Regions from separate parts of the Roseovarius sp. PS-C2 genome, predicted to be linked through region 1. Evidence: riboswitches for the same ligand, from Rfam matches in the RefSeq annotation. Region 1 holds a riboswitch; each other region holds the start of a gene.

The links. Region 1 has a riboswitch for cobalamin ahead of KPG71_RS04920 (hypothetical protein). Riboswitches for the same ligand answer to the same signal wherever they lie in the genome.
Region 2: linked by a shared signal. The riboswitch ahead of KPG71_RS13915 (CbtB domain-containing protein) and the one ahead of KPG71_RS04920 (hypothetical protein) in region 1 are both predicted to bind cobalamin.
Region 3: linked by a shared signal. The riboswitch ahead of KPG71_RS13740 (TonB-dependent siderophore receptor) and the one ahead of KPG71_RS04920 (hypothetical protein) in region 1 are both predicted to bind cobalamin.

The regions. Positions count from the first base shown of each region.
Region 1 covers NZ_JAHKSQ010000002.1:306,095-316,635, reverse strand. The annotation lists gene KPG71_RS04930 (DUF1127 domain-containing protein) at 89-310, shown strand; gene KPG71_RS04925 (ArgE/DapE family deacylase) at 592-1,893, shown strand; gene KPG71_RS04920 (hypothetical protein) at 1,890-2,162, opposite strand; cobalamin riboswitch at 2,265-2,454, opposite strand; gene KPG71_RS04915 (ATP-dependent helicase) at 2,564-4,915, opposite strand; gene KPG71_RS04910 (alpha-hydroxy acid oxidase) at 5,036-6,175, shown strand; gene KPG71_RS04905 (pyruvate carboxylase) at 6,442-9,882, shown strand; gene KPG71_RS04900 (phosphodiesterase) at 10,242-10,541, shown strand, end outside.
Region 2 covers NZ_JAHKSQ010000006.1:343,981-354,521, forward strand. The annotation lists gene cobN (cobaltochelatase subunit CobN) at 1-3,663, opposite strand, end outside; gene cobW (cobalamin biosynthesis protein CobW) at 3,763-4,815, opposite strand; gene KPG71_RS13900 (DUF1636 domain-containing protein) at 4,888-5,214, shown strand; gene KPG71_RS13905 (hypothetical protein) at 5,219-5,719, opposite strand; gene KPG71_RS13910 (CbtA family protein) at 5,774-6,457, opposite strand; gene KPG71_RS13915 (CbtB domain-containing protein) at 6,461-6,625, opposite strand; cobalamin riboswitch at 6,663-6,885, opposite strand; gene smc (chromosome segregation protein SMC) at 7,147-10,541, shown strand, end outside.
Region 3 covers NZ_JAHKSQ010000006.1:309,001-319,541, reverse strand. The annotation lists gene KPG71_RS13750 (iron ABC transporter permease) at 1-233, opposite strand, end outside; gene KPG71_RS13745 (ABC transporter substrate-binding protein) at 233-1,078, opposite strand; gene KPG71_RS13740 (TonB-dependent siderophore receptor) at 1,090-3,081, opposite strand; cobalamin riboswitch at 3,213-3,432, opposite strand; gene KPG71_RS13735 (hypothetical protein) at 3,520-3,978, opposite strand; gene KPG71_RS13730 (beta-ketoacyl-ACP synthase III) at 4,268-5,389, opposite strand; gene KPG71_RS13725 (D-glycerate dehydrogenase) at 5,504-6,463, opposite strand; gene KPG71_RS13720 (tRNA-binding protein) at 6,460-6,801, opposite strand; gene proC (pyrroline-5-carboxylate reductase) at 6,794-7,609, opposite strand; gene KPG71_RS13710 (YbjN domain-containing protein) at 7,703-8,203, opposite strand; gene KPG71_RS13705 (DUF354 domain-containing protein) at 8,544-9,584, opposite strand; gene KPG71_RS13700 (glycosyltransferase family 39 protein) at 9,900-10,541, shown strand, end outside.

The DNA.
Region 1 (10,541 bases):
CACACGCAGCATCGGCGTATCTTGAGGTCAACAGCAAGACACACACACACCCAAACGGTGTTCACCACTTAAATTCGGACGCAAGACGATGACTTTCGCAAACTACACCCGCGCAACGGAAACCGGCCTCGGACTGGAAATCAGTGCCGCTCTGCATCACCTGATGCAACGCTTTTCCGACTACCGCATCTATCGCGCCACTCTGAACGAGTTGCAGAACCTCGACGACCGTTCGCTGGCCGATCTCGGCCTGCACCGCTCGGGCCTGCGCTCCGCCGCACTGGAAGCCGTATACGGCATTCAGAACTAAAGATTTTTCGAGTTCAGGTGCTTCTCTCCTCCTCCCTGAAGCACCTGTCAATGGCGGCGGCTCCCCTCCTCCTCCCTTAGGAGCCGCCGCCCTAAAGACCCGGGTCACATCCAGACCCAAAAGATTGCGATAGGCCCTCTCCTCCTCCCTGGGCCGCTCGTAAGATGGAACGGCGGCGCCTCTCCTCCTCCCTGGCGCCGCCGTTTTCTTTTTGTGCCAGACACTTGACGGAGAGTGGCCCAACCTGCTCGTATCCCGGTGAACAGCACGGGACAGCAAACATGACCCTTTCCGCCGACACCCCTTCGATCCGTCAGGCCATCATCGACGCCGTCGCCGATGGTTTTGAGCGGCAAACCGAATTTCTGGCCGATTTCACCCGCATCCCCAGCACACGCGGACAGGAAGACCCCGCGCTCGACTTCATGGCCAAGGCCCTGAAGGAGCGCGATTGGGACGTGGATGACTGGAGCGTTCCGACAGCCGCACTGCGGGACCAGCCGGGATTTTGCGATTGCAACGGCGAGGTCACGCATATCCGCTCGGTGGTCGGCACACTCGACCCCGGCACCGGCGGCGGGCGCTCTCTGATACTGCAAGGCCATCTCGATGTCGTGCCCGAAGGCCCGCATGAAATGTGGGCAACGCCGCCCTATGATCCGCAAATCCGCGATGGCTGGATGTATGGGCGCGGCGCGGGCGACATGAAGGCGGGTAAGGTCGCGGCGCTGTTCGCCGTCGATGCCCTGCGCCGGGCGGGCCATGCCCCGGCGGGCCGGGTGCATTACCAATCGGTCGTCGAAGAGGAAAGCTCGGGCCTCGGCGCGCTGTCCACCCTCGCGCGCGGCTATCGCGCCGATTGCGCCTTCATCCCCGAACCCACCGGTCTCGGGCTGGTGCGCGCGCAGGTCGGCGCGATCTGGTTCCGCCTCAAGGTGCGCGGACGGCCCGCCCATGTGGCCTATGCCGGCACCGGTTCCAGTGCGATCACCGCCGCGATGCACCTCATCAACGCGCTTCAGGACATGGAGAACGACTGGAATGCCGAAGCCGCCAATCACCCGCATTACCGCGAAGTCACGCACCCGCTGAATTTCAACGCCGGTATGATCCGGGGCGGCGACTGGACCTCCAGCCTGCCCGCCTGGTGCGACGTGGATTGCCGCATGGGCCTGCTGCCCGGCGATGACGTGGAGGCGCGCCGCGCGCAAATCGTCGATACCGTCGAAAAAGCCGCCGCCGCCCACCCCTTCCTGCGCGACACCCCGCCCGAAATCGAATGGACGGGGTTCATGGCCGATGGTTACGCGCTCGAAAACGCCGACGCCCCCGAGGCCGCGCTGGCCCGCGCCCATGCCGCCGCCACAGGGCAGGCCAAACCCGAGGATCAGTCATGGACAGCCCTGACCGACACGCGGTTTTACGGGCTCTACCACGGCATCCCCAGCCTGTGTTACGGCCCCGAAGCCGACAGCATCCACGGCTTTGACGAAAAGGTGAATCTCGCCTCGATGCAACGCTGCACCGAGGTGATCGCCCTGTTCATCGCCGACTGGTGCGGATTGCGACCAATAGGGGGTTAATGCAGGGCCAGCGCCCGCCGCCTGCGGCGCACCGGGCGCGCCGCGCCACCGCTTCCGGCCTGTTTCAGAAACCCGACAAAGGCCTGCGCCGCCGGGCTGACCGCATTGCGCGCCTCCGGACAGTCCAGTGCGACCTGCGCCGCCCGTGCGGTCACCGCGTCCGGTTCGGCGAAAACCCATTCCAGAAATCCCATGCGCGCCACCGCCTCGGCCTCGGCCCCGGTTGCGTCGCTGGTTTCCAATCCGCTCAGAATGCGGCCTGCACTCATTTCGTTCACTCCTTCGGCCACACCCCGGGCCGATCTGGGGCAAAGGACCATGTGAACGAAACGAAACCGGACGCCGGTTTCCCCCGTCCGCACCGCCCTCCGCAGCTTGACGTTGTCCAAGGCTGGTTTCCGGGCTTGGAGAGATCGGATGCAGCGCCTTCCCGGACCTGTTCACGCGTCCAGTGGCCTTGTGCCGCATCCCCCATCCTTACCGTTGCGGGGGCAGCGCCGGAGTTTCACCGGCTTCCCAATTCTCCCGCATTATGCGGGCACCTCGGAGTTTGAGAGTGCCCCGGAACGCCGAGTCGCGCAAGCTGTGAAAACGCCATTTCCGGCCGGCCACCGACACGCCGCAACCCTCGTCCGTTTCGAAATATTCCGCGCGGCTTGTGAGAACGGGATCAGAACGGCACGTCGTCCGTGCCCATGACGAATCGCGCCACCACTTTCTTGACGCCCGCCTTTTCAAAATCGATCTCCAGCTTGTCGCCCTCGATTCCGATGATCGCGCCATAACCGAATTTCTGGTGAAACACCCGCTCGCCCACCGTATGAGCGCTGACGGCCTGCGCGTCGATCACGCTGGATTTCGCCCCGCGCGGCTGGCTGGCGGGCCGCTCGGCGGCACGTTCCTGCAACCGCCGCCACCCCGGCGAATTATAGACATTGGCCTCGGCCACGCGCTGCTCCAGCCCGCTTTGCGCCGCACCGCCCGCCGCCGCGCCATAGTCCCCGCCATACAGCCCCGGCGGGGTCAACACCTCGACATGCGCCTCGGGCAATTCGTCGATAAAGCGCGAGGGCAATTGCGATTGCCACTGCCCATAGACCCGGCGGTTCCCGGCAAAGGAAATCGTGCAAAGTTCCTCGGCCCGCGTGATGCCCACATAGGCCAGCCGCCGCTCTTCCTCGATACCTTTCAGCCCGCTTTCGTCCATCGAGCGCTGCGAGGGAAACAGCCCATCCTCCCACCCCGGCAGGAACACGGCGGGAAATTCCAGCCCCTTGGCGGCGTGCAGGGTCATGATCGACACCTTCTCGCCCTGCTCGTCGCTTTCGTTGTCCATGATCAGGCTGACATGCTCCAGAAACCCGCCAAGGTTCTCGAACTGCTCCAGCGCCTTCACCAGTTCCTTGAGGTTCTCCAGACGCCCCGGAGCCTCGGGCGTCTTGTCGTTCTGCCACATCTCCGTGTAGCCGGATTCATCTAGGATGATCTCGGCCAGCTCCACATGGCTGAGGTCCGCATCGCCCGTCATCCGGCCCCAGCGTGACAGGTCCACCACCAGCTTGCCGAGCGCCTGCGCGCCCTTGCCCTTGATCGCACCCTGCTCCACCGCCAGGGCCGCGCCATTCAGCAACGACACGCCATTCTCCCGCGCGATTCGCTGGATCGTCTGCTGCGCCTTGTCGCCAAGCCCGCGCTTGGGCGTGTTCACGATCCGCTCGAAGGCCAGATCGTCTGCAGGGCTGACCACCAGCCGGAAATAGGCCATGGCGTCGCGAATCTCCATCCGCTCGTAAAACCGCGGCCCACCAATCACCCGATAGGGCAAGCCGATGGTCAGGAACCGATCCTCGAAGGCGCGCATCTGGTGGCTGGCGCGCACCAGAATCGCCATCTCGTCCAGCCCGATGGGCCGCATCCCGCGTGTGCCGCGCTGCATCGCCTCGATCTCTTCACCGATCCAACGGGCCTCTTCCTCGCCGTCCCAATGGCCGATCAGGCGCACCTTTTCGCCCTCGGGCGCGTCGGTCCACAACTCCTTGCCAAGCCGCCCCTTGTTGGCCGCGATCACGCCCCCCGCAGCCGCCAGAATATGCGGGGTCGAGCGGTAATTCTGCTCCAGCCGGATCACCGTGGCGCCGGGAAAATCCTTCTCGAAGCGCAGGATGTTGCCCACCTCGGCCCCGCGCCAGCCATAGATCGACTGATCGTCGTCCCCCACGCAGCAGATATTCCTGTGCCCCCCCGCCAGCAGCCGCAGCCAAAGATACTGCGCGACGTTGGTATCCTGATACTCGTCCACCAGAATATAACGGAACCAGCGCTGATACTGCGCCAGCACATCCGCGTGCTGCTGGAAAATCGTGACCACATGCAACAGCAAGTCACCGAAATCCACCGCGTTCAGCTCACGCAGGCGGGTCTGGTATTGCCGATACAGCGCCGGGGCCTTGCCATCGAACGCCGATGCCTCGCCGGCAGGCACCGTATCCGGTGTCCACGCACGGTTTTTCCAGTTGTCGATCACCCCCGCCAATTGCCGCGCAGGCCAGCGTTTGTCGTCAATGCCAGCCGCCTGAATCAACTGCTTGAGCAGGCGAACCTGATCGTCGGTGTCCAGAATGGTGAAGTTCGATTTCAGATCGACCAGTTCCGCATGGCGGCGCAGCAGTTTCACGCAGATCGAATGGAACGTGCCCAGCCACGGCATTCCCTCCACCGCCTCGCCCAGCATCCGGCCCACGCGCTCTTTCATCTCGCGCGCCGCCTTGTTGGTGAATGTCACCGCCAGAATCTCGTTCGGACGGGCCGAACCGGTGTTCAGCAGATGCACGATACGGGTGGTCAGCGCCTTGGTCTTCCCGGTCCCCGCCCCGGCCAGCATCAACACGGGGCCATCCAGCGCCTCGACCGCCGCGCGCTGCTCGGGGTTGAGATCGTCGAGATAGGGCATCGGCCGCGCCGCCAGGGCGCGCGCGGACAGGCTGGCGCCGTCGAAGGCGTCGGATTCGTCATAACTGCTCATGCCGCTCAGGATAGCGCGGGTTAAATTCGAGTTAAAGAGAATGTTCAGGGATTGTTCCAAGGCCTTGCGCCTCTCCGTCCCGGCACTGGACAATACCGGGGACGCGCTTACAGTCGCGTCATGGATCTGCATTCCCGATACCCCGCGCTCGGCGACCTGCGCGCCCGCGCCCGCCGCCGCATCCCGCATTTCGTCTGGGAATATCTCGACAGCGGCACAGGGTCCGAGGCCACGACCGCCCGCAACCGCCGCAAACTGGACGAGGTTCTGCTGATGCCCTCGGCCCTGCATGGTGAGGTCGCGCCCGACCTGTCGGCGCAGCTGTTCGGCCACACCCTGCCGCTGCCCTTCGGCATCGCGCCGCTTGGCATGTCGGGCATGATCTGGCCGGGGGCCGAACACCTGCTGGCACGCGCCGCGGCACAGGCGGGCATTCCCTATTGCCTGTCCACCGTCGCCACGCAGACGCCTGCCGATCTCAAGGGCACGCTCGGCGACCACGCCTGGTTCCAGATGTATCCGCCCCGCGATCCCGACATTCGCAAGGACATGCTGCAAAAGGCACGCGATGCGGGCTTTGGCGTGCTGGTCCTGACGGTCGACGTCCCGGTGCCCAGCCGTCGTGAACGGCAGGTGCGTTCAGGCCTGACCACCCCGCCAAAGCTGACGCCCCGCCTGATGGCGCAGGTCGCGTGCCGCCCGGCCTGGGCGCTCGGCATCGCGCAGCGCGGCATGCCCCGGATGAAACTGATCGACGAATATGCCGGGAATGTCAGCGGCCTGCCCTCGACCAAACACGCGGGCTACCTGCTGCGCACCGCGCCGGACTGGGATTACCTGCGCTGGCTGCGCGAGGCATGGGACGGGCCGATGATCGTCAAGGGCGTCATGGAAGCGCGCGATGCCGAACGGCTCGAGGCCGAGGGCGTCGATGCGGTCTGGATTTCCAACCATGCCGGGCGACAGTTCGACGCCGCCCCCGCCACGATCGAGGTGCTGCCCGCCATCCGCGCCGCCACCTCGAAACCCGTGCTGATCGACGGCGGGTTCGAGGGCGGGCTCGACATCCTGCGCGCCATCGCGCTCGGGGCGGATTTCGTGATGATGGGGCGGCCCTGGCACTATGCGCTCGGGGCGCTCGGGGCCGATGGCCCGGCCCATCTGTGCGACATCCTCTCGCTCGACCTTCAGGCCAACATGGGCCAGCTCGGCCTGTCCGCCCTGTCCGGGGCACGCGGCAGGATGATTCCCGCCCCATAGGAAACCTATACACCCGCCACGCGGCACCCTAATAGCCAGAAAAACGCCAAACCCTTGAAACAAAACATATAACACTCTCTGCCCGGCAGGGTGGCGCGGCTACCCGTTCGGGCGGGAAATGTCGCGTTACGGTGAAAGACGTCGCAGCGGCATTGCGCAAACCTTTCACAATTCCTACAAACTGGCCGCACCGGCGCTGCACCGCAGCAACCGCGCATCGCACGCGCCGGCCAGACAACATGCGACAGACAGGGGGGCTGAAGCCCGTGAGCGACTTCAAAAAGATCCTTATCGCAAACCGCGGCGAGATCGCGATCCGTATCATGCGGGCGGCGAACGAGATGGGCAAACGCACCGTCGCCGTCTTCGCCGAAGAAGACAAACTGGGCCTGCATCGGTTCAAGGCTGACGAGGCCTATCGCATCGGCGAGGGGCTCGGCCCCGTGGCCGCCTACCTGTCGATCGACGAGATCATCCGCGTCGCCAGGGAAAGCGGCGCCGACGCGATCCATCCCGGCTACGGGCTGCTGTCGGAAAACCCCGATTTCGTCGATGCCTGCGTGGCCAACGGCATCGCCTTCATCGGCCCCAGGGCCGAAACCATGCGCGCCCTCGGCGACAAGGCCAGCGCACGCAAGGTCGCCATCGCGGCCGGTGTGCCGGTGATCCCCGCCACCGAAGTTCTGGGCGACGACATGGAGGCCATCCGCAAGGAAGCGGGCGAAATCGGCTATCCGCTGATGCTCAAGGCCTCCTGGGGCGGCGGCGGGCGCGGGATGCGCCCGATCCAGAACGCCGATGAACTGCCCGAAAAGGTCATGGAAGGCCGCCGCGAGGCCGAGGCCGCCTTTGGCAACGGCGAGGGCTATCTCGAAAAGATGATCACCCGCGCCCGCCATGTCGAGGTGCAGATCCTCGGCGACAAGCACGGCAACATGTATCACCTGTTCGAGCGCGACTGCACCGTGCAGCGCCGCAACCAGAAGGTCGTCGAACGCGCCCCCGCCCCGTATCTGAGCGACCTCCAGCGCGCCGAGATCTGCGAACTGGGCTACAAGATCTGCAAGCACGTGAACTACGAATGCGCGGGCACGGTCGAATTCCTGATGGATATGGACTCCGGCCAGTTCTACTTCATCGAGGTGAACCCCCGCGTGCAGGTCGAACACACCGTCACCGAGGAAGTGACCGGCATCGACATCGTGCAGGCGCAGATCAGGATCGCCGAAGGCAGGACCATCCAGGAGGCCACCGGCAAGGCCAGCCAGGACGCCATCGCCCTGAACGGCCACGCCCTGCAAACCCGGATCACCACCGAAGACCCGCTCAACAACTTCATCCCCGATTACGGCCGCATCACCGCCTATCGCTCGGCCACCGGCATGGGCATTCGCCTCGATGGCGGCACGGCCTATGCGGGCGGGGTGATCACGCGCTATTACGACAGCCTGCTGACCAAGGTCACGGCCCATGCGCAAACCCCCGAGGCCGCCATCGCCCGGATGGACCGCGCCCTGCGCGAATTCCGTATTCGCGGTGTCTCCACCAACATCGCCTTCGTGGAAAACCTGCTGAAACACCCGACGTTTCTCGGCAACGAATACACCACCAAATTCATCGACGAGACCCCCGAACTGTTCCAGTTCGCCAAGCGGCGCGACCGCGGCACCAAGGTTCTGACCTATATCGCCGACATCACCGTGAACGGGCACCCCGAAACCACCGGTCGCGCGAAACCCGCCGCCGATGCCAAGCCCCCGCGCCCGCCGCGCCTGATCGGCGATCCCGCCCCCGGCACCAGGACCCTGCTGGACGAAAAGGGCGCCAAGGCCGTGGCCGACTGGATGCTCGGGCAGAACCGGCTTCTGCTGACCGACACCACCATGCGCGACGGGCATCAGTCGCTTCTGGCCACGCGGATGCGCTCGATCGACATGGTCAGGGCCGCCCCGGCCTATGCCGCCAACCTGCCGCAACTCTTCTCCGTCGAATGCTGGGGCGGGGCCACCTTCGACGTGGCCTACCGCTTCCTTCAGGAATGCCCCTGGCAGCGCCTGCGCGACCTGCGCGCCGCCATGCCCAACCTTCTGACGCAGATGCTGCTGCGCGCCTCCAACGGCGTGGGCTACACCAACTACCCCGACAACGTGGTGCAGGAATTCGTCCGTCAGGCCGCCGAAACCGGCGTCGACGTGTTCCGCGTGTTCGACAGCCTCAACTGGGTGGAAAACATGCGCGTCGCGATGGACGCGGTGATCGACACAGGCAAGATCTGCGAAGGCACGATCTGCTATACCGGCGACATCCTCGACCCGGACCGCGCCAAGTACGACCTGAAATACTATGTCTCGATGGCCAAAGAGCTGGAAGCCGCAGGCGCGCATATCCTCGGCCTCAAGGACATGGCGGGCCTGCTGAAACCCGCCGCCGCGCGGGCGCTGGTCAAGGCCCTCAAGGACGAGCTGACGATCCCCGTGCATTTCCACACCCATGACACCAGCGGCATCGCGGGCGGCACCATTCTGGCGGCAAGCGATGCGGGCGTCGATGCCGTGGACGCGGCGATGGACGCGTTCTCGGGCGGCACCTCGCAGCCCTGCCTCGGCTCCATCGTCGAGGCCCTGATGCACACCGAACGCGACACCGGCCTCAGCATCGAGCGCATCCGCGAAATCTCGAACTACTGGGAACATGTCCGCGCGCAATATGTCGCCTTCGAATCCGGCCTCGCCGCGCCGGCCTCCGAGGTCTACCTGCACGAAATGCCCGGCGGGCAGTTCACCAACCTCAAGGCGCAGGCCCGCAGCCTGGGGCTCGAGGAAAAATGGCCCGAGGTGGCGAAAACCTATGCCGACGTGAACCAGATGTTCGGCGACATCGTCAAGGTCACGCCGTCCTCCAAGGTGGTGGGCGACATGGCTCTGATGATGGTCTCCCAGGGCCTGACCCGCGAACAGGTGGAAGACCCCGATACCGATGTGGCCTTCCCCGATTCGGTCATCGACATGATGCGCGGCAATCTCGGCCAGCCGCCGGGCGGCTTCCCCGATGGCATCGTGCAAAAGGTCCTGAAGGACGAAAAGCCCAACACCGAACGCCCCGGCAAGCATCTTGCGCCGGTCGATCTGGACACGGCGCGCGCCGACCTTGTCGGCCAGCTCGAAGGCAAGGCCGTCGATAGCGAAGACCTCAACGGCTACCTGATGTATCCCAAGGTGTTCCTCGATTACATGGGCCGCCACCGCAACTATGGCCCGGTGCGCACCCTGCCCACGCGCACCTTCTTCTACGGCATGGAACCGGGCGAGGAAATCAGCGCCGAGATCGACCCCGGCAAGATCCTCGAAATCCGCCTGCAGGCCGTGGGCGAAACCGACGAGAACGGCGAGGTCAAGGTGTTCTTCGAACTCAACGGCCAGCCCCGCGTGATCCGGGTGCCCAACCGCCTGGTGAAATCCACCACCGCCGCCCGGCCCAAGGCCGAACAGGGCAACCCCGCCCATGTCGGCGCGCCAATGCCCGGCGTCGTCGCCAGCGTCACCGTCAGCGCGGGCCAGACCGTCAAGGAAGGCGACATGCTGCTGACCATCGAGGCGATGAAGATGGAAACCGGCATCCACGCCGAACGCGACGCCACCGTCAAGGCCGTCCACGTCCAACCCGGCGGCCAGATCGACGCCAAGGACCTGCTCGTCGAATTCGAATAACGCCAAAGGGCCCCGGAGGATGCTCCGGGGCCTTTTTTCTTTCGGGCCTTTCCGATGGGAGGGTGAAACCGAAACCGACCTTGCGTGCCGGGCAAAGGTACAATCCACCCCTTCCCACACTCCCCATGCCCACACTGGTGCGTACGAAACTGACGCCCAAAACGTACAAAACGCACCGCACGCCCCGTTAACCCGCAGGGCTGCGGCAAAAGACACCGACGCGATACCGACGTGATACCGATACGTTACAGACCGGGTTTTTTCCCTCTTAACCAGGGACTTGCCCCCGATTCGTGCATCCCTCTTTCAAACCGCCCGAAATCCCCTACCCTGCCCCCGGCAACAACGCGGCGACTCTCATGCAGAAAATCATCGTCTTCACCGATCTCCATATCCTCCCCGAGGGCGAAACGATCATCGGGCTGGACCCTTCGGCGCGCTTCGCTCAGGGGTTGGCCCATGCCCTGCACTACCACCCCGACGCCGCGCGCATCGTCATCACCGGCGATCTGACCCATCATGGCAAGGGCGCCGAATATGCCCGCCTGCGTGCCCTTCTGGCCGATTGCCCCCTGCCCGTCAGCCTGATGCTCGGCAATCACGACCGCCGCGCGCCCTTTGCCGCCGCCTTCCCCGAAACGCCGCGCACCGGGGACGGA
Region 2 (10,541 bases), on a different contig from region 1:
GCGCGGCATCCACATGCCCCGTTCGATTGCCTCGTGCAGGCGCAGTGCGATTTCGCGCAGGGCGGGGGCGTTGTGCTCTTCGATGAAATCGCGTGTGTTTTCGTCTTCGAGAAACGCCGCCTCGACCATATCGAAGTGATGGCTGCGTACCGCGCCGGTGGTGGCTGCGAAGGCGAACATGTAATCCACTGTCGCCGCGATCTCGAACGCCCCTTTGTAGCCGTGCCGCTTGATCCCTTCGATCCATTTCGGGTTGACCACGCGTGATCGGATCACGCGCCCGATCTCGTCCTCCAATGTGCGGATGATCGGGCGTTCCGGACGGGAATGGTCGTTGTGATAGATCGGCCGGTCCTGCCCCTGCAAGGTGCTGACCGCCGCCGCCGCACCGCCCTCGAACTGGTAATAATCATCCGAATCCAGCAGGTCGTGTTCACGGTTGTCCTGATTTTGCACGATGGCCTCGGTCTGCCGCAGACGGTTTTCAAACCCTTCGCGGTCTGCGCGACCGTCCTCCTGTGCGCCATAAGCATAGCTGCCCCATGTGAGGTAAGCCTCTGCCAGATCGGCCTTGTCGGACCATAACCGTTCGTCGATCATCGCCTGTAGGCCCGCACCGTAGGCCCCCGGCTTGGCACCGTAGATGCGCGTGGTGTTGCCTTCGATCCGGGCACGGCTGGCGGCGGGGTTCAAATCCTCGGGTTCATCCATGTTCATCACCGCGCGCGCGGCGCTGTCGAACAGCGTGATAAGCTGGGGAAAGGCATCACGGAAAAACCCCGAGATGCGCAGGGTGACGTCCACGCGCGGGCGGCCAAGCACCCTTTGCGGCAGAACCTCGAACCCGGTGACCCGCCGATTGGCGGCGTCCCATTTCGGTTTCACCCCCATCAGGGCCATGGCCTGCGCGATATCGTCCCCGCCCGTGCGCATGTTGGCGGTGCCCCATGCGGTCAACAACATCGTGCGGGGCCAGTCACCATGCGTTTGCAGGTGCTTTTCGATCAGCAGATTCGCCGATTTCCACCCCAGGGCCCAGGCGGTGGGCGTAGGCACGGCGCGGCTGTCCACGCTGTAGAAATTGCGCCCGGTAGGGAGCGTATCCAGACGCCCGCGTGTCGGTGCGCCCGACGGAGCAGGCGAAACGAACCGCCCCGCAAGGGCGGTCAGTAGCCCGCGCCCCTCGTCAGGGCCACATGCGTGCAGGATCGGAAGAACCTTATTGTGCAACTCTTCCAGCACCGGGCGCGTCTGCTGGAACTGTTCAGGCGCTTCTTCCCAGTTGAACGCCTGTTGCGCCAGCAATTCCAGCCGCTCGACCGTGTCGCCGTTGCTGCGCCAAGGGCCGGCGTCCAATCCCTCTAGGATCGTATTACGCGGGCCGTCATAGGGGGTGGCCATATCACAATCAAGCGGGTCGATGGATACATCGCAATCCACTGCCAAGGCCCGGATCAGCGAAGCCTCGCTGCCTTTGCCCTCGCCGCGCGGAACGCGCAACAGGGCGATGGCCAGATCCCGCTCTTGCTCGCCTTCCGGAGACTGCCCGAGTATATGCAACCCGTCGCGGATCTGCGCCTCCTTCAACTCGCACAGATAGGCATCCAGCTTGGCCAGATCGGTTTCGTCGTCGTCCCCGGTCAGGCCGACATCCTTGTCCAGCCCCGTGGCCGAACTCAGCGACAGGATTTCCCGGCGCAGATAGTCGATGCGCCGCGGATCGACGCCCGCCGCCTCGTAATACTCATCGACCAAGGCCTCCAGATCCTTGAGCGGGCCATAGGTTTCTGCGCGGGTCAGGGGCGGGGTCAGGTGGTCGATGATCACGGCCTGCGCACGGCGCTTGGCCTGCGTGCCCTCGCCCGGATCGTTGACGATGAACGGATAGATATGCGGCATCGGTCCCAGCACCGCCTCGGGCCAGCACTCCTTTGACAGGGCCAATGCCTTGCCCGGCAACCACTCGAGATTGCCGTGCTTGCCCATATGCACGATGGCCTGCGCACGGAACTGGTGGCGCAGCCATATGTAGAAGGCCAGGTAATTATGGGGCGGGACCAGGTCGGGCGAATGGTAGGTGTCGGACGGGTCGATATTATAGCCGCGCGCAGGTTGGATGCCCACGACCACATTGCCGAATTCCAGAACCGACAGGGCGAAATGGCCGCAATCCACCTCGCCGGGGGTATAGAACGGGTCCGCTTCGGGCGGACCCCACCGGCTTTCCATGGCCTCGCGCAAACGCCACGGCAACTGGCCATACTCGATCTGGTATTCGGCCATCGACAGTTGCACGCCGCCCCGCCGCCAAACGCGGTCGGTCAGCCAGTTGGTCGGCCCGGCCATGACCGCCTGCATCAGCGCATCGCTGTCTTCGGGGGCGTCGGTCACCCGATATCCGGCCTCTTGCAGCAAGCGCATCACATGCACCGTTCCCGCAGGCGTATCCAGCCCCACGCCATTGGCCAGCCGCCCGTCCTTGTTGGGATAGTTCGCCAGCACCAACGCAACCTTGCGCTTGTCTTCGGGCGTGGCACGCAGGGTGGCCCAGGTCTTTGCCAGTTCGGCCACGAACTCCACCCGGTCGCCTTGTGCACGGTAAGTGGCGATGGGACACTCGGTTGCATTGTCGAAAAACGCCTCGCCCTTGAAGCTGACCGCGCGGGACAGCACCCGGCCATCGACCTCGGGCAGGGCCACGTTCATCGCGATGTCGCGGGCCGAAAGCCCGGTCAGCCCGTCGGCCCAGGCCTCTTCGCCAGAGCCGGCCAATACCACCTGGAACACCGGCGCCCCTTGGGTGGCTGGCATGGTCAGGGGGTTGTCGGGGCTGTCATCGCCCGTATGGGGCGATCCCACTGCAAAAGACGTGCAGTTCAGGATAACCGAAGGCGGCGCAGCGCCAAAAAGATGCTCCAGCGTCGCGACCGAAACCGGGTCTTTCAGAGAGGCCACAAAAACGGGCAGGGGGTTCAGACCGGCGCGCAGCAGCGACTTGACCAGACGGTTGATCGGGTTCAGTCCCGCGCCTTGCACCAACGCCCGGTAGAAAACCAACGGCACGACTGGCGCGCCATCTCTCCATGCCTCCTGCGCCGCCAACAGATCGGCCACGCCCGCTCCGGGCCAATAGACCCCGGCACGCAACAGCGGGCTGGCAGCGGCGGGCTTTTCGTCACCCTCCAGCATCGCGCGGGTGTAAGACAGGAAATTGATGGCATTCTCGGGGCCGCCTTCGACCAGATAGGCCCAAAGCGCATCGTAATCCGCATCGTCCACGGTGGACAGGCCGCGCAGTTCCGCATCGGGTTTGTCGTCGCCGGGCAATAGTGCCAGCGGGAGGCCTGCCTCGTGAAGCCGTGCTGCGTACTGCTCGGCCCCGTATTTCCAGTACCCGACGCCGCCCAGTACCCGCGCGATCACCAGCCGGGATTTCGTCGCGCAATTGTCCAGATGCAGGTCGACCGACATCGGATGCTGTAAATGGGTCAGGTTGGTCAACCGCAGCGTCGGGGGCGTCTCCATCTCGGCCCGCGCCCCGGACAGCGCGGCCAGTTCCGTGTCGGCAGCCGAGACGAACACGACATCCGCCGGGGTCTGGCCAGGATCGACGGGCTCTTGCCCGTCGTCGATCTGTCCCGGAGTGGCGGCAAGCAGGTGCATGAGGAGTCAGCCTTTCGCATGCGGCGGTGGCGCGTCATTGAGCGTTTGCGCCGGAAAAGAGCCAGGGCGCACAACGCCCGGCCTGTCACAGAGTAACCGTCAGGCAGACAATGCCCGTTCGATGGCGGTCCGGTCCAGCCCCGATTGCCCGATGACCACCAGCCGGGTTTCCCTCGGGTCTGTGCCGAACGGGCGGTCGAAATAGCTGTCGACGCGCGGACCCACGGCTTGCAGGGTCAGGCGCATCGGCTTGCCCGCGACGGCGGCAAACCCCTTCAGGCGCAGGATATCGTGTGCGCGGATCACTTCGGCAACCTGCTCGGCAAAGGTTGCCGGGTCACTGATCTCGGGGCGGGTGACCACGAAGGATTCAAACTCGTCGTGATCGTGATCATGGTGGTGGTCGTCCTCCTCATCGTCATGATGATGGTGATGCAGCTCGTGACGGGCGTCCATATCCGTTTCGGCACCTATGCCCTGCCCAAGCAACACATCGACAGGCAACGCGCCCATGGTCGATTTGACCACCTGCACGCCATCGCGGCTGTCATCGCGCAATTGCGCGACAAGGGTCGTGGCCTCGTCCTCACCCAACAAATCGGCCTTGTTCACCACGATCATGTCGGCGCAGGCCACCTGATCGGCGAACAGTTCGGACAGGGGCGTTTCGTGATCGAGGTTCTCGTCCTGCGCGCGCTGGGCATCCACCGCGGCGATGTCATGGGCGAACCGGCCTTCGGTCACGGCCTTGCCATCCACCACCGTGATCACCCCGTCCACGGTGACACGGGTGGAAATCTCGGGCCAGTTGAAGGCGCGCACCAGAGGTTGGGGCAAAGCCAGCCCCGAGGTTTCGATCACGATGTGATCGGGAGCATCTGCGCGCTCCAGTAGTTTTTGCATGGTGGGGATGAAATCCTCGGCCACCGTGCAGCAGATACACCCGTTGGACAATTCCATCACGTCGTCCTCGGCGCAGCCCTCGATGCCGCAGCCCTTGAGAATGCCGCCATCCACGCCCAGATCACCGAATTCGTTGATGATCAGCGCGATGCGCTTGCCATTCGCGTTTTCCAGCATGTGACGGATCAGCGTGGTTTTTCCGGCACCCAGAAATCCGGTGACGACGGTTGCGGGTATTTTTGCGGGCATCTGGTCAACTCCTCAGAAGGGCTTGTCAGCAGGGTGGCCTTGGCCTAGGGCACCCGTGAAAGGACGGCGCATATGCACCGGATCGTGGTTTGTTCAACATGCGAGGGGATGGACGGCAAGGGCTTTGCCGCCCGGCTGCGCGTTGCGCTGGCGCAACGGGGTCTGGCGTTCGAGGTGCAGGACCATGCCTGCATGTCGAATTGCGCTCGGCCCCTCTCGGTGGCCTTTGCGGCACCGGGCAAGGCCACGTATCTTTTCGCCGATATCGACCCCGCGATTGACCTGGACGATACACTGGCCTTTGCGGCCATGTATGCCGATTGTGCCGATGGCTGGATCGAAGACGCCCGCGATGCGGGACGCTTGCGATCTTGCCTCGTGGGCCGGGTGCCGGCATAGGTCATCATTCGATCACCACCTGCGCTGTGGCCTCGATCGGTTCGCCGTTGCTGACCAGTTGGGAATGGTCGTTGGTATATAGCGCGACACGTATGTCATGGGGGCCTACAGGCAAGGCCTGAAGCTGCATCCAGGGACCATAGGCGCGCGCGACCTTGATGCCATCCACATAGACATGCGCGTGTCCTTTCCCCGGTACGTGCGGGCCGTTGACGCCTTCGGGATCGAAGGCAAACCCGGTCACCTCGATATGCAGGTTGCGGCTTTGGGTTCCATCGGGATGCAAGGCGATCCTGAGCGTCGGGACAGGGGTGCCCGCTTCGACCATACGGGAATGATCGTGACCGTTCATATCGCCCTGGCCATGATCATGCGCGGCATGATCGTGCACGTCGTCACCATGATGATGACCTTCGAGCTGCACCCCGGTGCCCGCCGCAAGAAGAAAGCCGAAACCGGTTCCGAAAAACAGGCCGATCAGCAGGAAGACAAAGGTCCGAGGCATAAGAAAACTCGTTTATGGGGCCCCGACGGATATCCGCCGGGGCCGGTTAGAGGATCAGGCCGACGCCTGTTCTTCGCGTTGCCAGAAGTAACCGGCGAACAACCCAAGCAGTGCCCAGGCGAAAAATCCGATGCCAAGGGCACGCGCAGCAAGGAGCGCGGCGATCTCCGGCGGAACCGGGCCCGAGAACTCACCCGGATGCGGTGCGCCGATGACATGCGGCGCCAGCAGCAGGATGGCCGCCGTGCTCCACATCAGCCAGCCCTTGCCGAACGCGATCAGCGCAAGCGCGCAGGCCGTTGCCGCTACGGTGCTCCACCACCAGATCTGGCGTAGCGCCACATCGGCAGCCGCCACGCCCGGCACTTCGGGCGGCAGCGAAATTGCCGGTGCAAAGTGGATTGCGACGAATCCCGCAAGCCCCCAGAGAATCCCGGTGCGTGCCGTGATGGCAACGCCCCGTGCCTCTGCAAGTCCCATCGCGGCGATCAGCAACAGCGCGTAACCCACGTAGATGAGCGCCGTGAACAGAATGCTCAGACCGTCGCGCACAGGGTCGAACCCCGGCAGTTCAGGATTGGCGCTTACCGCGTCGGCGCCGAAATGAATCAGATCGCCACCTTCATATAGCTCTGCATGGAGCAGAACCGGCTGCACGAAAAAAAACTGCAACGCGGCCGCACTCAGCCCCGCGCAGAATCCAGCGAGCAACGCGCTGGCCAGAATTTTCTGAAACATGGTTCAGTGGCAGGGAAAGCCGGTGGCGTGGCGCACGTCATGGGCGGCATCGTGCAGGGTCGAGGCCTGAACGTGCCCGGCGATCGTGATGATGCCGAGGCCCAGTATCATGGCGGTCACGAACGGCAGAACGGAAGATTTTGCAGCGGATTGAACCAGTGCGGTCATTGTCTTTTCTCCTTCTTCGCCTCTCACCCGAGGCGGCGGGTTAGGTCCATGCGATGGCTGGTCTCCTGGCTTGCGGGTCGTCGCCGTGCTGCCGCCTTCCCAAGGTGTTACCCCCAGTGGCATTGTGGCAGTGGCTCTCCGCTTACAGTCGCGGGGGCGGCTGACGGTTAAGCGCCCTGTTTGGGTCCGCTGTCACGTCATTCCCAATTCTTCCCGGAACGCTTTGCGCTCATATGGGAACCATTGCCCCACCAATCTGCCCGGAGGACTCGAACCCGTCAAGGTCGATTCCGACGGCCTGCCGCCCGTCTGCGCCATGGCGGGGAAGAAGGGGCGACACCTGCACCGGCCTCGTCAACCTGGTCCGGGCAAGGCCGATGAAAGGCAAGGAATGGCCGAATTTCGCATATATCTTGTGGATAAGTCCCTCTGTGTCCCCATATCGTGGGGTTTGCCGTTGACAGACGCCCCGGCACCCCGTCACATTTTCAGAACGACGGAATCACACGCCCGAGGTGCCCTTGCAGTTCTCCAAGCTAAGACTGACCGGCTTTAAAAGCTTCGTCGACCCGACGGACCTGCATATCGCGCACGGTCTGACCGGGGTGGTGGGGCCGAATGGCTGTGGCAAGTCGAACCTGCTGGAAGCGCTGCGTTGGGTCATGGGGGAAAACCGCCCCACCGCCATGCGCGGCGGCGGGATGGAAGACGTGATCTTTGCCGGCGCCGCCTCGCGCCCGGCGCGCAACTTTGCCGAAGTGGCGTTGCAGATCGACAACTCGGACCGTCTGGCGCCGTCCGGCTTCAACGACAGCGACGTTCTCGATGTCGTGCGGCGGATCACCCGTGACGTGGGTAGTGCCTACAAGGTCAACGGCAAGGATGTGCGCGCACGTGACGTGCAGATGCTCTTTGCCGACGCCTCGACCGGGGCGCATTCGCCCGCGCTGGTCCGGCAGGGGCAGATTTCGGAACTGATCAACGCCAAGCCCAAGGCCCGCCGCCGCATTCTGGAAGAGGCCGCCGGGATCTCGGGCCTCTATCAGCGTCGGCACGAGGCCGAACTGAAACTGAAAGGCGCCGAGCAGAACCTGACCCGCGTCGATGACGTGATCGAACAACTGGCCGGGCAACTGGCGCAACTGGCCCGGCAGGCCCGGCAGGCCGCCCGCTATCGCGCTATCGGCGAAGAGTTGCGGCAGGCCGAGGGGTTGTTGCTCTATCGTCGCTGGAAAGAAGCGGATTCTGCCCGTGCCCGCGCCGACGAAGAGCTGCGCGATCGTACCACCGCTGCGGCGCAGGCCGAATCCGCAGCACGCGAAGCCGCCAAGGCCTGCGCCAGGGCCGAGGATGCCCTGCCGCCCCTGCGCGAGGAAGAGGCGATTGCCGCTGCCATCCTGCAACGCCTTCAGGTGCAGCGTGATACCCTGAACGAGCAGGAGCAAAACGCCCGCGCGCGGATCGAAACCCTGCACAGCCGGATCGAACAGTTGGGCCGAGATATCGACCGTGAATCGGGCCTGAACCGGGATGCGGGCGAAACCATCGAGCGCCTCGAGTGGGAGGCCCGCGAACTGGCCAAGGCCAGCGAGGGACAGTCCGACAAGCTGGCCGCGGCTGCCGAAGCCTCGCACGAGGCGGCGCAGGTGTTGCAGGATCGCGAAACCGATCTCAGCCAGTTGACCGAGGATGTCGCGCGTCTTGCAGCACGGCATCAATCGGCGCAGCGATTTCTGGAGGACAGTCGCAAGACCCTCCATAAAAGCGAGGCCGAGGCCGAGCGCGCCCGCAGTGCGGCGCAATCCGCCAGGGATGCGCTGGCGCGCGCCGGGCAGGATTACGAGGCTGCACAGAGCGCCGAAACCGCCGCGCTCAAGGCTGCCGAGGCCGCCGAGGAAACGCTGAACGCCGCTGAAGCCGCCCGCGCCGAAACACAGGCGCGCGAAACAACCGCGCGCGCCGAACGCTCCGAAGCCGAAGGCGAGGTCAACGCCCTGTCCGCCGAGGTGACTGCATTGGCGCGGCTGGTGGATCGTGACACCGCCGAAGGCGGGCAGATCCTTGATCGTTTGCAGGTCGAGCAGGGCTTTGAAAAGGCGCTCGGCGCGGCACTGGCTGACGATCTGCGCGCTCCCGAAGTGGACGAGGACGGCCCCTCGGGCTGGATGGTTCTGCCGGGGTATCAGGCCGCACAAACCCTGCCCGAAGGCGTGACCGCGCTGACCAATCACGTTTCGGTTCCCGAAGTGCTGGCGCGGCGCATGTCCCAGATCGGTCTGGTCGAGGCCGAGGATGGCCCGCGCCTGCAACCCTTGCTCAAGCCCGGTCAGCGCCTCGTCACCCGCGAGGGCGATCTGTGGCGGTGGGACGGATACAGGGCCTGGGCCGAGGATGCGCCATCGGCCGCCGCGTTGCGCCTGCAACAATTGAACCGGCTCGAAGAGCTCAAGCAGGAACTGGCCCATGCCACGGCGCGGGCCGAGGGGGCGTCACATGCCCATGAAACCCTGCGTGCGAAACTGGCGGACCTGGCCGAGGCCGACAAGCAGGCCCGCGAAGCGCGCCGCGCCGCGGATACCGATCTCAATCAGGCCAACCGCGCCCTCAGCCGGGCCGAGGCCGACCGCAATCTGGCGCAATCCAAGCTGGAATCGATGGGGCTTGCCGTCACCCGCCACGAGGAAGAGGCGCTTGCCGCCCGCCAGCAACTGGCCGAGGCCGAAAAGGGCGTGCAGGATCTGGGTGATCTCGATGCCGCGCGCGCCGAGGTCGAAGATGTCAAGATGACGGTCGAAGCCGCGCGGATGACCATGATGGCCCGACGGTCGGGACATGACGAATTGCGCCGCGAGGGCGAGGCCCGCACCCGGCGCGCGCAAGAGGTCACCAAGGAGATCAGCGGCTGGCGGCACCGTCTGGAAACCGCCGAAAAGCGCAGCGCCGAACTGGCCGAACGCAAGGCCGCCTCCGAGGACGAACTGGCCGAGGCCAACGCCGCCCCCGAGGAAATCGCCGCCAAGCGCGCCGAATTGAGTTCGGAAATCGACAAGGCCGAGGCCCGTCGGGCCGAGGCTGCCGATGCTCTGTCCTCTGGCGAAGGGGCTGCGCGCGAAGCCGTGGCCGCCGAGCGCGATGCCGAGCGCACCGCGTCCGAGGCGCGCGAAGCCCGCGCCCGGTCCGAAGCCCGCGCCGATGCCGCCCGCGAGGCTCAGGCCTATGCCGCCGAGCGCATCGCGGACGATCAGGAGACCACGCCCGAGAACCTTCTGGAGCAGCTGCAGGCCGATCCCGAAAAGATGCCGGCCTCAGAGGCGATCGAGGCCGACGTGAACCGCCTGAAACGGCAGCGTGATGCGCTTGGCGCGGTCAACCTGCGCGCCGAGGAAGACGCCCGTGAGGTACAGGAAGAGCATGACTCGCTGGTTACCGAAAAAGCCGATCTCGAAGGGGCGATCCGTGAATTGCGCAACGGGATCGCCAGCCTGAACCGCGAGGGGCGCGAACGCCTGCTGACCGCATTTGAGCAGGTGAATTCCAACTTCGCCATGCTGTTCACCCATCTCTTCGGCGGCGGCGAGGCCAATCTCGTCATGGTCGAAAGCGACGATCCACTCGATGCCGGGCTCGAAATCATGTGTCAGCCGCCGGGCAAGAAACTGGCCACCTTGTCCCTGCTGTCGGGTGGTGAGCAGACGCTGACGGCGCTTGCCCTGATCTTTGCGGTGTTCCTGGCTAACCCCGCGCCGATCTGTGTGCTCGACGAGGTCGATGCGCCACTTGACGATGCCAATGTGGGCCGGTTCTGCGATATGCTGGACGAAATGTGCCGCCGCACCGAAACCCGCTTCCTGATCATTACCCACCATGCCGTCACCATGAGCCGCATGGATCGCCTGTTCGGCGTCACCATGGCCGA
Region 3 (10,541 bases), on a different contig from region 1:
TTGCGCAAATACCCCTGCATCGCCGCCCCCGACACTCCCAGACCGGCCCCGATCATCACGGCCAGCAATGCGCGTGGCAGGCGGATTTCACGCATCACCATTGCCTGCGGGCTTTCATCCATCGTGAACAGGGCGCCAAGACCTTCCCCCACGCCTATTCCCGCTGGTCCGATCAACAAAGACGCCGCAAACAACCCGAACAAGAGAAGGACAAGAGGCAGCACCAGTCGCATTATCGATCCGCTCCCGTCATGCTACGCCGGGTCCGAGCCAGGTCTTCGACCGCGCGCAACACATAGGGTGTCCCGCAAACCCAATCCTGATCGGTCATGGCCGTCATCGTGGAACCGCTCCGAAGCGCCCCAAGCACCGGATGATCCAGTATCTCCTCCGAGCGCGATCCGCCCGGATAACGGCGTGCGGCGATCACTGTTTCGGGGGCGATCATGGCCAACATCTCCAGCGGCATCTTCATGCCCGCTCGATACCCCGCTTCGTCCGCGGCATTGGCAAACCCGGCAGCCAACAGGATTTGCCCGGCCAAAGTTTGATCCCCCGCCGTATAACCGTTGGCATAATACAACGCTGCACGCGGGCGATCTGACACGTCCTCTTGCAACGCGGCCAGCCGGACATCGAATTCGGCCACCATGGTTTCGGCGACAGCCGGACGCTTCAGAACCTCGCCCATCTGCACGAGTCTTTCACGTATATCGGCCAGAGTGCGCGCAGGCTGAAACACGGCCACCGGCACTCCAAGGCGTTCCAGCATTGAAACCGTGCTGTGCGGCGTCCACGTTCCGGCAACCACCAGATCGGGTTGCAAGACATAGATTTCCTCGGCCAGCCCGTGGTTCATTCTGTAGCTCCCGGCCTGATTGGCCATGGCCGATGACCGGGGATCGCTTGCCACATGCGACACCGACAAAAGCTGACCGGGCGCGGCCAGCAGCATCGCCAGCTGATCGGTACACAGGTTGATCGACACGACACGACCCGGCGCATCGGCCTGCACCGGTTGCACCGCAGCCACTAAAAGGGCCACGGTGCCTGCCAATATCCTGTGGATGCGCGTCATGCCGATCCTTTTCAGAACTTCGCCGCCACACCGAAATAGACGGTACGCCCCTGTGTGGCATAGCCTTCCAGTTCTTCGTATTTTTCATCCAGAAGGTTCGAAATCCGTCCCGTCAACTGGACACGGTCATTAATATCATGGGTGAACCCAAGATTGACCACGGTGTAATCGTCCAGCTTGATCCGGTCGAAATCATCGCTCGGGACACCGCCGGGCAAGAAGCTCGCCGTTTTGAAGTTCATATCGTAGAGGCCCGCAACACGGGTTACGTCCAGTCGAAATTGCGTTTTGTCATTGGGCAGGCGGTAATCCACCCCAAGCGACAGTTCGTGTTCCGGGCGCCGCACCTCGACAGCGGTCATGCGGCCCATCACAGGAACGGAAACCGGCTCGTTCGCATCCAGCCATGTATAGCCGAGTGACACACCAAGCCGGTCGGTCACGTCCAGACTGGCCGACACTTCCAGCCCGCGCCGATCGCTTTTCCCATTGTTGTTCACCGGAACGGTCTTGCCGATCACCGGATCGAAGCGCGAACCGATCTCATCGGTCAGGGTTTCGTCAAACCAAGTCACGTCGATCACGCCGCGACCATCCAGAAACCGCTGCTCGATCCCGATATCCCACCCCTCGCTTTGCTCTGGCTTCAGGTTCGGGTTGCCCGCGAAATCAGTGGCAAAACCAAACTGCTCGATCAACGTGGGGTTCTGCACCCCGGTGCCATAGGAGGCATGCAAACGCGTCGTTCCGTTCGCCAACAGGTACGATGCGCCAAGCGAATAGGTGGTGAAATCGCTGAACTTGTCATTATCGTCATGCCGCACACCCGCCTGAACAGACAAGCCGTTGATGAAATCGCCCTGATATTCCAGTGCATATGCCGCCTGCTCCTGCTCGCGCTTGACCAGCTGTCCGGGCATGAAAACGATACTGGCATCGTTTTCACGATAGGTCAGCCGCTCGAACTCGGCAGCGAAACTCAGCTTGTGACTGGACGCATCCAGCGTCGCGGCATCCAGCGCCAGCGTAGCCTGATAAGCGATTTTGTTGCGCGTGCCCGTGTTATCCTGATCCTTGATTCCAGCGCCATTGCGGCCCTGCTGGTCGATATGGGAGAAGGAATAAGTCAGCCGGTTTGACAGCCGCCCGCCCCAAAGCTGTGCATCGACGAAAAGCGCGCCATAGGTTTCCTGCGCCTCCGACTGCCCAATCCCGTCTGTCACCAAAGCCGCCCGTGTCGGGGCTGCGTAGTTGAAGATGTCGATATCAGTGCGCCGGTCCACATAACGCAAAGTGCCTCCGACCGTCACGGTGTCGGTCAGGTCATACCGTGCGTTCAGGTTGTACGTAACGTTCTGGCCACCATCGTCCAGACCGCCCGGATCGCCGGAAATATCGAACCCGCCATAATCACGATGCGCGGTCGAAAAGCTCAACTCTCCACGCGCGCCCTTGGCTCTCAGAGCAGTCTCGATATTCGTGCTCCCGTCCGACCCCACTTCAAACGCTGCGCGCCCTGTCACGCCCGGTTCGGTCGCGCGCTTGGTGGTGATCGAAATCACCCCGCCGATCGCCTCCGATCCATAGAGCGCCGATTGCGCCCCGCGCAGCACCTCGATCCGCTCGATTTCAGAGACAACCAGCCCTCCGAAATCGTAATCGCCGGTTTGCTGCGCGGCGACCTCGATTCCGTCGATCAGTACAAGGGTGTGGTTGCTTTCGTGGCCACGCAATCGCACAACCGTTTGCCCGCCCAATGTGCCCGTTTGAGAGACCGATACCCCCGGCACGGCACGCAGCGCTTCGGAGACATATGCCACGCCGCGCGCCTCGAGGTCTTCGGCGGTGATCACGGTCGCGGCACGCCCATATTTGGATGCACTCACCGGTGCGAGGCCACCGGATACGATGATCGGGTCGAGGTCGATAACCTCTTGCGCAAACGTCGCTTGTGCCGACAGCGCGGAACCGGTCAGTAGAAATGCCAGAAATTTAAGGTGCATGTTTTTTGCCCCTTCCTTGGCCGTACAGGCCCGTTTCGAACGAAAGTCGTAAGGAAGAACACAATCCTCCGCCGACGGTGAAATGCCACCACTGACGGAAAATTCCGTTGTCCAGCGCGCGCCCCGCGCCCGGACAGGGTGATCACTTCGGCAGGTCTCCTGACTTGCGGGTCATGGCTTGGCCGGGTCTTCCCGCCGTGGCGCAGGCCAGGGCAGTGACATTGGTCCGGCTTCGCTCGCCGCTTACAGTTGCGGGGGCAGTCGCGGAATTGGCACCTGTAACGGCACCGCACCGTGTTCCCTTTTCACCGGACAGAAAAAGCTGCCCGGACCGAAGCAAGGCGATGTGTAAACCGAATCGAATATACTGGAAAGCCCAAAGACGGCAGTACGATGCCCGATCACGCCGGACCCAGCCGCCGCCAGAACACCATGCCCCTAGCCGGTTTCTTCTTCGAGATGCAGTTTCATGTCGATCAGAACCTGCTGAAGCTGCGTGGTTTCGCGCAGCAAGCGCTTGGCCTCGTTGACCGTGATAACGCCGTCCTCGATGGATTGCTGGTATTCCGCCATCAACATGGCGAACCGCTGAGACAGGGCGATCACGTCGCTGTTCACTCCACCCGTTCGCTCTGTATTCCGGCGCTCCGAATTGAAATTGAGCCCGATCCCCTGCAATTCAGCCAAGGCACCCGTTACATGCGGATAGGAAGCAGCCTCTTCCAGGGCTGCGACGGCGTCAATCGGCATAAAGCGGTCTGCGTGCTCGTCATGGTCGGAATAATAACGCCCCAAGGTTGCCTTGGACTTGCCGGTCAACTGGCATGCCGGCTCGATTCCCACGTCCTTGACCAGCGCCTCAGTGTGTTTCTTGAGGTAACTTCCAATTGTCGACATGCACTCATCCTTAAAGGCGCCCACTTACGCGGGGAATCCCAAAGCGGTTTTCCCATTTAGCGCTTTATCTCGAAATGTAACTGATAAGGCAATCCCGAGGTCTTTCAGAGCCGGGTTCCGAATGCCCCGCAACCCCTTGCGGGGCGGGGTGGGGTCAGGGTTTTGGCCCGGCCCTTGCCAATGGCGCATCTGTCATCCCCGGAAGGCGACTTCCAACAGGTGTGCACAGGCGGGGCCGGACCCCACCCCACCTTGATCCTCCAAAACCCGTCGCAGCCGAACATTCGGATCAGGCCTTTTCCAACAGAACCGACCCCACGGAATAGCCCGCGCCGAACGAGCAGATCAGGCCGTTATCCCCGCTCTCAAGGTCATCGGAATACTTGGAAAACGCGATGATCGACCCTGCGGACGATGTATTGGCGTAGTCCTGAAGAATGTTCGGCTGTTCCTCGGGGGCGGGGACACGCCCCAGAACTTTCTTGCCGATGAAATCGTTCATCGACTTGTTGGCCTGATGCAGCCAAAGACGCCGCAATTCATCTGGCGCAACGCCGTCCTCCTCCAGATGCTGCGCAATATGGCGCGACACCAGCGGCAGCACCTCCTTGAACACCTTGCGACCCTCCTGCATGAACTGCATGTCACGCCGATCCGCCATTCCGTCGGGACGGGTACGGCGCAGAAAGCCGTTGTTGTTACGGATGTTGTTGGAAAATTGCGTCGCACAACGGGTCGAGCGGATCACAAAATGCGCCCCCCGTGCGTCCTCGGCCCGTTCCAGCACCACGGCGGTGCAGACATCGCCGAAAATGAAATGACAATCGCGGTCGCGCCATTCCAGATGGCCCGAACATATCTCGGGGTTCACCACCAGCGCACGGCGCACCGACCCTGACCGGATCATGTCAGCCGCCGCCTGAATGCCGAACGTGGCCGAGGAACAGGCCACGTTCATGTCAAACGCGAAACCGCCCGCACCCAGCAATTGCTGTATCTCGATCGCAATCGCCGGATAGGGGCGCTCGTGGTTCGAAGCTGCGCAGATCACCAGATCGACCTCGCCGGCCTCGCACCCGGCCTGTTTCAACGCCTTGCCACATGCATCCAGTGCCATTTCGGCCATGATCGAAGACTCGTCATCGCTGCGCTGACGCAGCAACGGGTGCATGACCGCCGGGTCCAGAACCCCGGTCTTGTCCATCACATAGCGCTGTTCGATCCCGGACGCACCGACAATGAACTCGGGCGATGACATCCCCTTGGTCTCGACCTCGCCCACAGCGATGGCGGCGGCATTCTCGGCGTTGAACGCCTCGGCATAGGCGTTGAAGGTTGCGACCAGTTCTTCATTGGTGATGACCTGATCGGGCGTGAAAACCCCTGAGCCTGTGATCGCGGGCTGAAACATTGGCGGACCTTTCCAAAACGTCCCGCAAGATCAACGCAGCCCTGCCCCCGCGTCAAGTGTGACGACGCGGCAGGGCGTCCCCGAACCTGACGGTCGTATTGATCAGGGCAGCCTTCAGGATATCAGGTTGGGAGGTGTTTCACCATTCAGGGCCGCGCTCAGGTTTTCCACCGCCATCAGTCCCATAGCCTCGCGCACCTCCAGCGCCGCCGTTCCCAGATGCGGCAAAAGCACGACATTCTCCAGGGCGCGCAGGGCATCGGGCACCTTCGGTTCATTTTCATAGACATCCAGCCCCGCCCCGGCGATCTGCCCGCTCCCAAGAGCGGCAATCAACGCGGCCTCGTCCACCACATCGCCGCGTGCGATGTTGACGAAATGCGCCGTGGGTTTCATCGCGGCGAACAGATCGGCGCCGATCAGGTGATGCGTCTCGGCCCCACCCGGCACCGCCACCACGACGATATCCGCCCTGGCGGCCAGATCCTGCATCGTGTCGGCACGGTCGGCATCAAAGCCCAGATCCTTCTCGGAGCGATTGTAATAGATCACGTTCATGCCGAACCCGAAATGACAACGGCGCGCGATGGCCTGGCCGATCCGGCCCATACCGATAATGCCCACCGTCTTGCCCGTGACATGCAGGCCCAGCATCTGCGTCGGATGCCATCCAGCCCAACCACCGGCGCGCACCAGCCTTTCACCCTCTCCGGCGCGGCGCGCACTCATCAGGATCAGCGTCATGGCGATGTCGGCGGTTGCGTCGGTGACCGCGCCCGGCGTGTTGGTCACCATGACCCCGGCGGCCTTGGCAGCGGTCACATCGATATGGTTATAGCCCACCCCGAAATTCGCCAGCACCTTGCAGCGTGGACTTTCGGCATCGCGAAACACCTCGGCCGAGAACATATCGCCCAGCGTTGGCAGCACCCCGTCATAGAGCGTCAGGGCGGCGCGCATCTGGCCGATCTTCAGCGGCGCGGTGTCGTCGCGCACTTCGACCTCGTCGAACAACTCCCGCGCCCGCGTCAGAACCGCCTCGGGCAGCGGGCGGGTCATGTAAACACGGCTCAATGCATTCTCTCCCCGTTGGGAATGCTGCTATCCGGCCCCAAAAGCACGATATCGCCATTCGTATCCGAAAGGCCCAGAACCAGAACTTCGGACATGAAGGGCCCGATCTGGCGCGGCGGGAAATTGGTCACGGCGATCACCTGCCGCCCCTGCAGGTCTTCGGGCGTGTAATGAGCGGTGATCTGGGCACTGGTTTTCTTCTCGCCCAGTTCCGGGCCGAAATCGATCCACAGCTTGATCGCGGGCTTGCGCGCCTCGGGGAAAGGTTCGGCGCGCACCACGGTCCCCACACGGATATCGACCTTGAGAAAATCCTCGACACCGATCAGATCAGTCATTGCGTAACTCCCTTGAACGGTCGGCAGCGGCCCGGACCGTATCTGTCATCAATGGCGGCAAGCCATTGTCTTCATTCATCAAAACTTCAAGCCCCGCCTGTGTCGTGCCATTGGGGCTGGTGACGTTGACCCGCAACTGCGCGGGCGTTTCATCGGCAGCCTCCGCCAGAGCCCCGGCCCCGGCGACAGTCGCCTTGGCCAGTTGCATCGCCAGATCGGGTGCCAGCCCTTGCGCTTCACCGGCACGGGCCAGGCACTCGATCATGTGAAACACATAGGCCGGGCCGGAGCCGGACACGCCGGTTACCGCGTCCATCTGGTCCTCGGTATCAAGACGCACCACCTGTCCCACCGCGCCAAGCAGTTGTTCGGCCATGTCCAGATGCCCGGCCTTTGCATGATCGTTCCCGATGATGGCGGTGATCCCGCGGCCCACGGCAGCGGGGGTGTTGGGCATCGCGCGGATAATCGGGCTTTGCGCGCCAAGTGCTTGTTCAAAAGAGGAAATCGGCGTTCCCGCCGCGACCGAAACGAACAGGGTTTCGCCGTTTCCCATAGCCGCGATGGCGGGCAGGGCATCGCCCATCATCTGCGGTTTGACGGCGATCAGGACGATGGCGGGGGTTTCGGGCAGGTCGGCATTGATGTGAACGCCACTGGATTGCAGCCAGTCCGACGGGTTGGGGTCGATCACCCAGACCGATCCGGCGGGCAATCCGCCATCGAGCCAGCCTTGCAGCATGGCCGAGCCCATCTTGCCACACCCCAATAAAACAAGGCCTTTGCGGGCTAGGTCCTGCATATCCATGACTAAATCCCTCTTGCCTGTTCGCAAAATTCCCAAGGCAAGAGATACGCGGGGCGCCGGGTCTCTGCAATGGCGCCCTGCGGGGTGGTGGGGTCAGGCGCGGCCGTAGGCTTCGGCAATGGCGGCCTGAATAGCGTTCTTCGGATGCTGGTCGCCCCAGATAACCAATTGAAATGCCGGATAAAATCTCTCGGCATTGGTGACGGCGGCACGGATCAGCGTATCGACCTGTTCAGGGCTGACGGATTGCGCGCCCGTCATCACCAGACCATAGCGATAGACCATCAGCTTCTGCTCGGCCCAATAGGTGAACGCGCCGGCCCAACACTGATCGTTAACATCGTTAAGTATATGATATAGCGCAGGAATTTTACCCTCTGGCGGCTCCATTTCAAAGGTGCAGACCATGCGCAGGGTTTCGTCATAGGCCGACCAGGCGAGGGTGATGGAGTAGGTGCGCCATTGGCCCTCGACCGCCATGGCGATCTGATCGTCAGCGATCCTGTCGAAATCCCACTCGTGGTGTTCAGCGAGATATTCAACGATATCAATGGGATGAAGGTCTTCTTGCAAGAACTGCTCGGACAATGCCATGGCGCCACCTCGTTTTTTACGTAGCGCCGGGGCTTGGCAGCGCCCCAAGCGCTAGGTGCCTGCTCAACAGACAGGGGAGAATTCCACCTGTCCTACTAAATATGGTGCGCAGTTTGGAAGCACCTGTAAAGCTATTTGTTGGGGATAACCGCAATAAGTTGTGGATGACTCGAAAAAGGCCGCAAGATCGGGCACCTTTTCTGCCCGACCGCCCATGCCCCCTGCCGTTTCGTACGAAACGTACGATGTGTACGCGGGTTTTGTACGAAACCGAGGGGCCTGAAGGAAAGGTGCGTCCATTGTGGACGCAAACCGGACGCCGGGCGTACGTCCTGCGCGCCTATCGTTCCGAAGCGGCCTGACCGGCCAGTTCGACCGCCCGCCGGACGACAACCTCGGCCCAGTCGGGAACCTCACCCAGCCACCGCTTTCGCGCCGACGCAAATGCCGAATGATCCAGAAGCCGGGCCTCTGCAATATCCGCCAGCGTATCGCGATCTCCAGGCTGCACACAGGTTATCAGATCACGACGTGCCAGCCCGGCCACATATCCCCAAAAATCGACACCGGCATAAATCGCCGGCAGTCCCAACGCGACGGCTTCGCAGGCCATGGTCGCACTTTCGCCCACATAAAGATCACAGTGCCCCATGAGATGGTGAATGAGCTGAGGATCGCCACGGAAAAGATAGGGCGCAACGATGTCCGGCGCGTCCGTCTCGGCACTGACATGCAGTTTTCCGAGCGGGGCAAGGCGTGCAACCAGCTGACCAAGCTGATCCTCGCTGAGGCCGGTTTTGCCGATGTCGTGGTTGGCCCCCCACTTCACCAGCCGCATGAAGATATTCCGCCGCTCGGGATCGAACCCGAGGGATTTCGCCACGTCGAGATCCGGCGTGAAGGCCGAGGGATGAAAATAGCTGAAATCCTTGGTGCCGGGCAGGTATTCGGTACGCCCCACGGGTGTTTTCCCGGTATAGTCGCCAGGAACGATCAGGCGAGTCAGGAACGGCCAGGCCAGCCGGGTTTGCAGGGTCGCGTATTCACTATCGTAGACGATCAGGGACGGCACGCCCGTCAACCATCCGACCTGTGACACCGAAACGCCGCCGAAGCCAAGCATCAGATCCGGCCGGTCACGTCGGACGATACGCCAGAGAGCAAGATTGCGGCGCAACAATTCCATGCCGAGCCCAACAACCCCATCTCCCTTGGTGCTGATCGGAATGTGGTCGATTTCGAACCTGTCGAGAAGCGCGCAGGCCACATCCTTGTGGCGCGAAACGACCGTCGTGCGATGCCCCGCCTCCTGCAACATCCGCATCGGGCGGATGAAAAACAGAACGTCTGCGGGGTGGACGATCTCGATCAGGAAATGCATGTCATCGGGTCACACGATCTACTGCAGGGCCGGTCCGCCATAAATCAGGGCAGTCCCCCATCGGCGCAAGCCCTGTTTCGAACCGGCCCGAAGCCACCCAGGAATTGTGACTCCCCAGGCACAGTATGGAAAAGGTCTCTCCTCTGGCTTGCGCGGGACAAGGCGAAACCGGAATAGTGGACAAAAACAACACCGGGCAATAAGGCACAAGAACAGCCGTGAAACACGTCGTGCAGATATCGGCCCGCAACTCGGCCCCGATCCCCCCCGGACCGGTCAGCGCTGATGTCAGGCGCGATCGGGCAGCATGCCGGCATGACTGACGGCACCGATACCACGGCCCCGCGCAGAATCTGGCGGATCGATCTGGCGCTGTTGCTGCGGGTAGGTATTGCCGTGGCCGTGGCGTTGAGCCTGCATCTGGTGCTGACTCAGGAAATCAACTGGGACGAATTTTTCTACCTGTCGCAGGTTCACAGTTATCTGCGGGGCGACCTGAACCTGCCCTTGCAGACAATTCACGTTCATTTCTGGAACTGGCTGCCGCTGACCGGGCAGGATGAGATCGGGCAAATCCGCATTGCCCGCGTGATCCTGTGGCTGGTCCAGTGCGGTACGATATGGGCGCTTTACCGGCTGGCACGGGAATTTTTCGACGATATCCCGGCGCTGTTCACGCTGCTGGTCTACCTGTCTTTCGATTACGTCCTGGTCAACGGCACCAGTTTTCGCACGGATACGACGGCGGTGTTTTTCCTGATGGCAAGCCTTGTCGTGTTGCTGGGGCCGCTTTCGGCCTGGCGCATGGGACTGTTCTGTCTTCTGGTCGCACTGGCGGGGTTGGTGACGGTCAAGGTCATTTTCTATGCGCCGGCCTATATCGGGCTGGCGCTGTGGCGGGTCATGAACGCCGGGCATCGCTGGCGCATGGTGTTGCGATTGGCGATCATGGTGGTG